One region of the Dorea hominis genome, then DNA from elsewhere that is predicted to be linked to it. Evidence: a T-box and tRNA genes for the amino acid it is inferred to sense, from the RefSeq annotation. Region 1 holds a T-box; the other holds one or more tRNA genes.
What was found. The T-box of region 1 lies ahead of leuS (leucine--tRNA ligase). A T-box ahead of a tRNA ligase gene usually reads a tRNA of that ligase, here a tRNA-Leu.
Positions count from the first base shown of each region.

Region 2: it encodes a tRNA-Leu, which carries the amino acid that the T-box ahead of leuS (leucine--tRNA ligase) is inferred to sense. The anticodon was not compared.

Region 1 is NZ_JACOOY010000008.1:7,118-12,814, forward strand. It holds gene leuS (leucine--tRNA ligase) at 1-1,944, opposite strand, end outside; T-box leader at 2,071-2,290, opposite strand; partial or broken gene H8S07_RS14630 (P-II family nitrogen regulator) at 2,372-2,989, opposite strand; gene H8S07_RS07545 (ATP-binding protein) at 3,349-3,771, shown strand; gene H8S07_RS07550 (CapA family protein) at 3,924-5,297, shown strand; gene H8S07_RS07555 (Ig-like domain-containing protein) at 5,451-5,697, opposite strand, start outside.
Region 2 is NZ_JACOOY010000009.1:33,123-38,819, forward strand. It holds gene sdaAB (L-serine ammonia-lyase, iron-sulfur-dependent subunit beta) at 1-532, opposite strand, end outside; gene H8S07_RS08370 (DUF4317 domain-containing protein) at 780-1,898, shown strand; tRNA gene H8S07_RS08375 (tRNA-Leu) at 2,029-2,112, shown strand; gene H8S07_RS08380 (carboxymuconolactone decarboxylase family protein) at 2,377-2,931, opposite strand; gene mgtE (magnesium transporter) at 3,414-4,808, shown strand; gene H8S07_RS08390 (thiamine phosphate synthase) at 4,902-5,537, opposite strand; gene thiH (2-iminoacetate synthase ThiH) at 5,642-5,697, opposite strand, start outside.

The DNA of each region.
Region 1 (5,697 bases):
ATCTTTGCTGTCCATAACCAGATTCCAGAATCTCTTCAGGAAACGGTTTACTCCGTCAATACCACGGTCATCCCACTCAGCATCTAACTCCGGTGGTCCTACAAAAAGTTCATACATTCTCAGGGAATCGCATCCGTAATCTCTTACAAGATCGTCAGGAGATACAACATTTCCCTTGGATTTACTCATCTTGATACCGTTCTTACCTGTAATCATTCCCTGGTTGAACAATTTGTGGAATGGCTCATCAAAGTCAATCACTCCAATATCACAAAGGAATTTGGTATAGAAACGGGAGTATAAAAGATGCAGTACCGCATGTTCCACACCACCGATATACATATCTACCGGAAGCATTGCGTCTGCTTTCTCTCTGGATACTAATTCCTTATCGTTATGGTTATCTACATATCTCAAGAAATACCATGAAGATCCGGCCCACTGTGGCATTGTATTTGTCTCTCTCTTCGCATCAGCGCCACACTGCGGGCATTTACAATTTACCCACTCGTCAATTGCAGCAAGCGGAGATTCTCCTGTTCCTGTCGGCTCGTAGGACTCTACATCCGGCAGACGTAACGGTAGTTCTTCTTCCGGTACCGGAACATTACCACATTTTGGACAGTGTACGATCGGGATTGGTTCTCCCCAGTATCTTTGACGTGAGAATACCCAGTCACGCAGTTTGTAATTAACAGTAGCTCGACCAATTCCACGTTCTTCGATAATGTGTGGTGCTTCTTTTTTCAGTACAGAAGATTCCATACCATTCCACTCACCGGAATTAATCATTGTTCCGGAAGCTTCTGTGTATGCTTCTGTCATATTTTCAATTTCTTTTCCGTCTTTTGCGATAACCTGGATGATCGGGATGCCGAATTTTGTTGCAAATTCAAAGTCACGGTCATCGTGAGCCGGTACACACATGATTGCTCCTGTACCATAATCTGCAAGTACATAATCAGATAACCAGATTGGTGTCTTCTCGCCATTTAACGGGTTGATTGCATAACTTCCTGTAAATACACCTGTCTTTTCCTTATCCTGCATACGGTCTACATTAGACTTCATGGATGCATCGTAAATGTACTTCTCAACTTCTTCTCTTGTCTCATCTGTAGCCAGACTCTTTGCAAGTTCATGCTCCGGAGCCAGTACCATAAAGGTTGCTCCATATAATGTATCTGGTCTGGTTGTATATACTGTGATCTTTTCTTCTCTTCCTTCTACCGGGAAGTCAACTTCTGCACCATAAGATTTACCAATCCAGTCGGTCTGCATCTTCTTAACTTTCTCAGGCCAGTCTAATTTGTCCAGATCATTTAAAAGTCGGTCTGCATATGCTGTGATTTTTAACATCCACTGCCGCAGATTCTTCTTGGTAACTTCTGCTCCGCAGCGTTCACATTTACCATTTACAACTTCTTCGTTTGCAAGACCTGTCTTGCAGGACGGGCACCAGTTGATTGGGAACTCTTTCTCATATGCAAGGCCCTCTTTGAACATCTTCACGAAAATCCACTGTGTCCACTTATAGAAATTCGGATCTGTTGTATTTACTTCACGATCCCAGTCATATAAAGCTGCGATCTCGTTGATCTGTCTCTTGATATTTTTAATATTTGCTTCTGTGGAAATAGACGGATGTACACCCATCTTAATTGCATAGTTCTCAGCCGGAAGTCCGAATGCATCCCATCCCATCGGATGAATGATGTAATAGCCCTGCTGCAATTTATAACGGCTCCATACATCAGAGATTACATAACCTCTCCAGTGTCCTACATGAAGTCCATTTCCTGATGGATATGGGAACATATCCAGACAATAATATTTCTCTCTTTTGCTTCCGTCATCGTTCGTTGTCACATTGACCGGGTTCTTTTCCCAGTTTTCGCGCCATTTTTTCTCGATTGCCTTATGATTATAAGGGATCTTTGACATCTTTCCATTCCTCCTGTTTTCTAAATAACTTTTTATGTTTGATTTCCACCTTCAGAGCCTGCCGGAGGCTTTTTGTATAATAGAAACTGAAATTCTTATTATATAAAAATATAAGCCTCCTCATCTCTAAGAGACGAAAAGGCTTGATTTCCGTGGTACCACTCTTCTTCACCCGGATATACCGGATGCACTCATTCACTTCTGTAACGGGAAGACCCGCTATTATCTACTCCTGTTCAATAATAGAACTCCGAGGCGAGTTGGGAGATTACGCTTGCTGTCTCACACCAACCGACAGCTCTCTGAAAAACGATGATCTCTTAATATTCCTCTTCAACGTTTCTGCGTTATTCCCATCTATTATATGAAGAATGTTAAAATAAGTCAACCCCTATCTTAAGATTGCACCACTCCAAAACGATATTTTTTATTCTACATCTTTCAGCGCATCCAGATCTTCTTCTCCGGTACGGACTTTAATGACTTTCTGTACGTTGTAAACAAAGATCTTGCCATCTCCGACACGTCCTGTATATAATGTTTTCTTTACGGTTTCTACTACTTTTTCAACCGGAATACTTCCTATTATTACTTCAACTTTTACCTTCGGAAGCACTGTTACATCCATTTCTACACCACGATATTTTTCTCCGGCGCCTTTCTGGATACCGCATCCCATAACCTGTGTTACAGTCATTCCGGTTACGCCAAGTGTATTTAATGCATTTTTCAGTTTTTCATAACGGGAAAGTTTTGCAATAATTACAACTTTATGAATACCTGTCTCTGCATCTACAGGCGTAGTTACCTTCACTGCCGCTGCACGCTGTACTTCTGATGCCGCATCATAATCGCTCTCACCAAGTTCTGTATTTTCATTTACATTCATACCTGCGCCTGTAACATCCATTAAACTGAATCCTGCATAAGCAGAAGAAAGTCCATGTTCCGTTGCATCCAGACCGATAATTTCCTCTTCTTCCGAAACCCGAAGTCCCAATGTTCTATCGACCACTTTAAACACGATCGTCATTGTAACTGCTGTCATTATCTCTTTTGTCATAATCGTCCTCCTTCTCTCATTACCTGTCTGAAAAATCATGAAATAAAGAAAGGCATGGATTTCTGTCGCCGACATACAAAAAAACACACCTTTGTGTTCTTTATCCCTGTAATGATTATCAGAAAGCAAAGGCGCTTCGAGAATAATCTCGAAGCGCCTTTGCTTTCATGCGGTTTAGTTTAGTGTACGTTTTTTCAGTTGTCAAGTCGTATGTACAATTTTCAGAATTTTATATAAAAATCTAAAAAATAGTTGTTCCTTTTCGTCATTTCGTGTATAATAAGCTCAAGTACTCATACTGATATTATTCAGTAAATCTGATACATAAAGGAGAGTTTGCCATGGTAAATTTATTAACAGGCCCAAAAGGCAGCGGAAAAACACAAACAATGATTGAGCAGGCTAATGCGCAGGCTAAGAGATGCAACGGAAATGTTGTTTTTATCAAAAAAACACATCGCGACACAGCAAGTGTAGCATTTGATATCCGTACAATCTGTATGGATGATTTTCCAACAATTACTAACACAGATGAATATATCGGATTCTTATATGGTATGTACAGTTCTAACCATGATATCGAGTGTATCTTTATCGATGGTATTTTAAAACATGCTGACATTTCTCTGGAAAATATTCCGGAATTTATCGAACGACTGAAAAAACTCTCTAGCGAATGCAACATTGACTTTTATGTAAGCATCAGTGCTGCCAAAGACGATTTATCCGCAGTTAATACTGACGGTTGCACATTTTTAAATTAATGATCTGATCAGGACAACAGCAGGCGGCTTTTTGTATTCAGAAGCTGCCTGTTTTTATATGATAGGAAATTGCATTCCCCATCATGTAAAAAACCTCCGGCAGGATGCGCATTATAACGCTTATTTAAAAGAATGAAAAAGAGGAACAAACAATGGACAAGAACGAAAGACAAAGACTGAGGCGCCGCCGACGGAAGCTTAGAAGAATCTATCTTCACGTCAGACGCGCTGTTGTAATTCTGATTCTGCTTCTGATCTGCTTTGGAATCTTTTCCGGAATCAAAGCAATTGTACATGCAATTACCGGCTCCAGTCCGAAGACGGAACAGACAGCTCAGAAAAAGAAGGCACCTTCAATTGACACTTCCGGTGTAACCGTGAATGAATTTACGATCAAAGGAAAGAGTAATCCTTCCACAACTTCCCTGACTATAAGTTCCATGGGAGATTGTACACTTGGTACAGATGAACATTTTGATTCTTCGACCAGCCTGCCGGCTTACTATAATCAATACGGCGCTGATTATTTCTTCAAAAATGTAAAATCCATTCTGGAAAAGGATGATCTTTCTATTGTGAATTTTGAAGGAACACTGACTACAGAGACAACGAGAGAAAATAAAAGTTACGCCTTCAAGGCGCCACCGGAATATGCACAGATTCTGTCAAACAATTCGGTAGAAGCTGCCAATACAGCGAACAATCACAGCTCTGATTACGGCGAACAGAGTTATACCGATACAATCAAAAACCTGACCGATGCCGGTATCGCTCCATTCGGATACGATACCGTTGATATCATTAAAATCGGCAAGATCAAAGTCGGACTTACCGGTATTTATGAACTGAATGATCATCTGGATCGCGAAGAACAGGTAAAACAGAATATCCAGGCTTTAAAAGAACACGGCGCAAATCTGATCATTGCAAATTTCCACTGGGGAACGGAAAAAGAAACCAGTCCGGACACGAACCAGCAGACACTTGCACACCTGGCAGTAGATCAGGGTGCTGACCTCGTTATCGGACATCACCCACATGTTTTGCAGGGTATTGAATACTACAAAGGCAAATCCATTGTCTACAGTCTTGGAAACTTTTGTTTTGGCGGAAACTCCAACCCAGCTGATAAGAATACGATGATCTATCAGCAGACATTCTCTTTCAAAAAGGGAAAAGTTCAGAAAAATGCGAAAGAAAATATCATTCCTTGCTCAATCTCTTCCACATCAGTACGCAACGATTATTGCCCGACACCACTAGAAGGAGATCAGAATCAGGCACTTCTGGATCTGATTAAAAACTATAACGAAGCGATTGCAAACGGAGAATTTAAAACACCTGCAAGCGACAGTTCCGATTCTACTTCCGGAACGACAGATACCACATCTGACACTTCATCAGATGCCGGCTCAGACAGTTCCACGGATAGTTCGCCGGACAGCGCATCGGATTCTTCCGGCAGCGGCACAACAGACTCGACAGGTACAACGGATTCCTCTACTGATACTGTAGATGGATTGTAGAATCCTAAATTTTTATAAGAACACTTACCGATGTCCCAAGTATTGAAGACTGTCTTCATTTGGACTGTAATGGCACAAAAGAACCGGCACACACGCGCCGGTTCTTTTTCTACCACTTTTTGTGTTAATCTCTAAGTCAGTTTTAATCTTCTTTTATTTATCATCTGCCTGAGCATCTGTCTGGGAAGGCTCTTCTGTTTTCACAGTCTTCTCTGCTTTTTTTGTGCTCTGTACTGCCTGCTTCTCTGTGACAGTTACAGTGTAAGATGTATTTCTTCCTGAGAAATCTGTTGCAATCATCTTAATATTCACTGTACCTACGCCAACAGCTGTTACATTTCCATCTGCATCTACAGTTGCAACATTGGTATTGTTAGATTTGAAACGTACAGTTGGAAGT
Region 2 (5,697 bases), on a different contig from region 1:
CCTGCATTGTCGCAATATTAATCTCCGCTTTGGAAAGTGCTGCTGATACATCCATGATCCGTCCAGGTTCATCTATATTTCGAATAATCAAAGTGCATGTCTCACCGCTGAAATTCACGTCTATTCCATCCAGCTTGCAGACTTTGATACGACCACCACCGATGGAATGTGCCTGCATCTTCATCGTCGGAACACCTTCTGCTTCCATCACAATCTGTGCTGTATTCGGGTGTGCACCTTTAATGTCCTTGTTCTCAATTGTAAATTCCATGCCTTCTTCTTTTGCTACATCAAAACTTACCGGAATCCGCATATCGTCTGGCAGCATCCCCAATAATCCTGCGATCAGTGCTTTGTCCGTTCCGTGTCCTTTCCCCGTTGCAGCAAATGAGCCATGCAGATATACTGTAGCTTTCTCAGGCTGTCTCCCGAACAATTGTCTTGCAATAAGACCGATGCGCGCTGCACCTGCTGTGTGGGAGCTTGATGGACCGATCATAACCGGTCCTAAAATGTCAAAGATATTTCCCATTTTTTTACCCTCTCTTTTCTATTTTTTGACACATATCTACTTCTTATTATACGTTTTCTCACCTCTCTTTACAATCTTTTTCTGTACGCCGTTCTACTTATTTTCTTTCTCTTTTTTGTTATAAAAATCACATAATTTCCACCGCACTTTCCACTCCTGTATTCATCTATTTTGACACTGCAAACTTGTAAACAAAGTCATGATATGCTAACATTGAAGTCAGTCTGAAAAAGGGAGTGTATGACCTATGAACAAGAAAGAAGTACTGGAAATCCGCAAGCAGTTCACGCCGGAAAACTGTGCAATTACACGTATTTGCGGCTGCTATGTGGATCACGAGAAAGAAAAAAAGACAGAACTGAAAAAGGCTTTTCTTTCCATGCCGGAAGAAGAAGCCTTCAAATATTTTGATATTTTCAAACATACGTTATCCGGAACACTTGGGAAAAATCTGATGAACATGGAATTTCCGACAGAGCAGGAGATGCCGGGTGGAACGCAGGAATTTCTCTTAAAGCTCCGTGACAGCAAGCTTACCGATGATCTTCTGGTTGAGGAATTTTACGATAAGGTCATTGAAAATTATATTTACCCGGAAAATTATTACATCATACTGATCCATGCGGTCTATGATGTGCCGGGCAAATCTTCAGACGGTCTGGAGATGTTCGATGCTTCCGATACTGTATATGAACATATCATGTGCAGTATCTGTCCAGTAAATCTTACCAAAGCGGGACTTACATACAATGCAGAGACGAACAATATTGAAGACCGTATCCGCGACTGGTTTGTGGAATTACCTGTCAAAGGTTTCCTCTTCCCGGCATTTAATGACCGCGCAAGTGATCTTCACGGAGTTCTGTATTACTCCAAGAAACCAGAAGAGCTGCAGCCGGACTTCATTGAAAATGTTCTCGGAAGCCAGATCCCACTTACCGCAAAAGATCAGAAAGCATCTTTCCAAACGATCATCAGTGACACACTGGGGGAAGATTGTGATTATGAAGTTGTAAGAAATATTCACGATAATCTGAATGAAATGATCGAAGAAGCCAAAGAAACACCGGAACCGCTAGAACTCGGCAAACCGGAAATGAAGAATCTTCTTGCCAGAAGCGGCGCTTCCCAGGAACATCTCGAAACTTTCGATGAGGAGTTTGAGGAAGTGGTCGGCGAAAAACAGACATTACTTGCCGCCAATATTGCAAGCACAAAGACTTTCCAGATTGAAACTCCGGATATTGTTCTGAAAGTAAACCCGGAGCGGTCTGATCTCGTTGAAACCCGAGAAATTGACGGGCGGAAATGTCTCGTTATTCCGATTGATGAACATCTGGAAGTCAATGGAATTGAAGTCCATTAAGCATGGGATAAAAAGTATGGACTTTCGTTTTGCAATTGAGTGCAAATAAAAATTTTCATATTTTTTCAAATAATACAAAAAAACATTTGCATTATCTGCCAGAATGTGATATTATACTTTTTGTCAGCGAGCGGAGATGGCGGAATGGCAGACGCGCTAGATTCAGGTTCTAGTGGGAGTTAATCCTGTGAGGGTTCAAGTCCCTTTCTCCGCACTAGCGATAAGAACTCTTGAGTAATCAAGAGTTTTTTTGTTATTGTAACGAAGCAAATGCATCATATTTGCATGACAGCATTTAACGACCACTAATCAGAGCAAGATTCTCGAGAGCATATCTTATCTCTGTGTATACGATGAGCCAAGTACAGATTTGTGCTTGCACAAGGATCTGTATTTGGCGAACAAAGCAAAAAGACTTCACCCTGGGCACGCCCAAAAATGAAGTCTTTTTCGTTCTCTTACTATTTTCCTGCGAAACTTATTTAATAGCATCTCTCCATGTTGCAGGCTCAAACTTGTCCTGGATTGGGAGCAGTCTCTGGTCAACATCGATCTGTAATACAGAGTTGAAATTGTTTGTTGCCATCATCTGGCATGCAAATCCAACAATAACTACAATCTCTTTGTCAGTGTAATATTTCTTTAACTCTGTAAATGTCTCGTCAGATACTTTTGTAGGGTTCTTAACGATCTGCTCTGCAAGACTCTTCAGAAGTGCTTCTTTCTCAGTTGGTTCAAAGTTAGATGGATCAATTCCGATCTCTGCTAAATCGCTTACGAAGAATAAGGAGCACAGAAGGCATCCGTTTGTTGAAGATACAGAATGTGCATAAACAATTGCTGCACGCTGTCCAATAATTTCAACCAGTCTGTTCCATGATGTATACCATCCCATAAATGCGTCATATGTTGCATAATCCTGAAGCAGTGCTTCTTTCATATTTGTTAATTTTCCCTGATTCTTTAACTCAAGATAAGCTTCCAGTTCTTTTCCTGTAGCTTCTTTTTCATTTGTAAATGCTACTCTTGCCATTTCTTAATGCCCTCCATTTTTATAACATATTCTTTCAGTAGGTTTATAGGAACATAATACTACTTTCCACATTTTCCGTCAATCACAAATCACATTTTCTCACTTTTTTTGTTTGTTTTTTTGAATTATTAAGAATATATCTCTGTTAAAACGATGTAAATTTTCTTTCTTACATACAAAAGCACTTGCGCCTCATTATCGAAAAGGCTATAATATTCTACGGAAGATTTTGCAATTTTCGCAATAATTCCAACAATCATTTCTAAAATTATTTTAAAGGCAGGTGAACAGCATGGACGGTTGTGATAGTCACGGGCGAAGTAAGAATATAGAATCGGAAACAAGCAACAGTCGATGCTGTTGTTTTCTATAATTTTTGATTCTATTTTCCATGCCCTGATTTTCATTTCTTAAGACAGCACAAATTCATTTCTTAAGGATATTTAAACAACTGAAAATCACACAGCAACTTGGAGGTAAAAATGGAAAATAAAACACAGAATTACACACCGGAGATTCTAAAAATCATCCGGAGCAACACCTCTCCGGGGATTATGCGAAACAAACTGGAAGACTACCACGAGAATGATCTCGCAGAAGTTTTTCCGGAACTGACCGTAAAAGAGCGTGTCAAACTTTGTCGTATTCTCGACCTGGATATGCTTTCTGATATCTTTGAACACACCGATGAAAAAGAAGCAGCAGAATATTTGAATGAAATTGATGTCAAAAAAGCGGCGTTAATTTTGTCTGCAATGGAAACAGATGCCGTTGTAGATGTTTTGCAGATGGTTCCAAAAGACAAAAAGAATCTTTTTATCGAACTGATGGATGATGATGCCAGAAAAGACATCGCCGTTATTGCTTCTTTCGACGAGGAAGAAATCGGTAGCAAAATGACAACCAACTGCATCATGATCCGTGAAAATCTCACGGTCAAGCAGGCAATGAGTAGCCTTATTGACCAGGCGGCAAAAAATGATAATATTTCTACTATATTTATGGTGACAGACAAACAGACTTTTTATGGTGCTATGGATCTGAAAGATCTGATCATCGCAAGACAGGATCAGCCGTTGGAAGACTTGATCGTAACGTCTTATCCTTATGTATATGGAAATGAACTGATTGATGATTGTATTGAAAAGTTAAAAGATTATTCCGAGGATTCTATCCCGATTCTTGACAATGAAAACAAACTGCTAGGTGTCATCACATCCCAGAGTATGGTAGACCTGGTTGATGACGAGATGGGTGAAGACTATGCAAAGTTCGCCGGATTGACCGCCGAAGAAGATTTGAAAGAGCCATTGCGCGAGAGTATTAAAAAGCGACTTCCGTGGCTTCTGGTTCTGTTAGGTCTTGGCATGGTTGTTTCTTCTGTTGTCGGATTATTTGAAACAGTTGTAAGCCAGCTTACATTAATTATGTGTTTCCAGTCACTGATTTTGGATATGGCCGGAAATGTCGGTACACAGTCGCTTGCTGTTACGATTCGTGTCCTCATGGACGAGTCATTAACCGGAAAACAAAAATTTGAACTTGTATTAAAAGAAATGAAAATTGCATTTTCCAATGGTTTCATCCTTGGTGTTCTGTCCTTTGTATTAATCGGATTGTATATTGCACTTTTCAAAGGAAAGAGTTTCCTGTTCGCCTATGCAGTCTCTGGCTGTATCGGTGCTTCACTGTTATTGGCAATGGTTATTTCCGGCGCCGTTGGCACATGTATTCCTCTTTTCTTCAAGAAAATACATGTCGATCCGGCTGTCGCATCCGGGCCACTTATTACAACCGTCAACGACCTTGTTGCCGTCGTATCCTATTACGGACTTAGTTGGATCCTTTTAATCAACCTGATGCATTTAGCAGGTTAGAAAAGGGGACGGGGATTTTCTAAAAAGGGACAGGTGCAACCGCAAAAGGGGACGGGGATTTTCTAGAAAATCCCCGTCCCCTTTTGCGGTTTTTTACATTTTCATCATGCCAGACATGATACACCCACCAATTGCTCCACATTTTCCCAATTCTATCCACTGGTCCATGTGGAATTTTATTCCACCGATTCCATATACAGAAATATCCACAGCTTCACAGACTTCTCGTAAAAAGAGCAATCCTCTCGGCGGTAGCCCTTTTTTGCAGTCTGTAGCGTAAATGTGCCCTGCTGTTATGTAGGTTGCACCGAGTTTTTCTGCTTCTATGGCCTCTTCTACAGAATGTACAGAAGTGCCAAGTTTCGCAAATTTTTCTCTCCACCGCCCAGATGCACTTTTCCCAGCCGTCACTTCCCGTAACAATGGCAGTGGCAAATGAAGGCCGTCACACGGCAATTCCATCGCCACTTGATAGAATGTATGCAAAATACATGGAACCTGATACTCTTTGCAGATTGCCAGCACTTTCTCTGCAAGATCTTTATATTCTTTTTCGGTCAGATCTTTTTCCCGCAAAATTATGGCATCCGGTCCCCATTCACAAATTTTTCGGATCTGTTCTAAATATGGTCTCTTGCTTAATGTACGGTTTGTCACTGCAACTACATGAAACCCTTGCACTTTCTCATTTGTACATCTATCATCCGTATTTTTTATTTCTTTACACATACTATAATCTCTTTATATCTTTTACTTGTTCACACATAAAATATAATCGCTTCGTGCATTTTATTTCTTTACGAAAATATAATCTCTTTATATCTTATAATTCTCTATACATAAATATAATCACTCATGACCGGCTGCAAATCATTTTTCAGCAATGCAT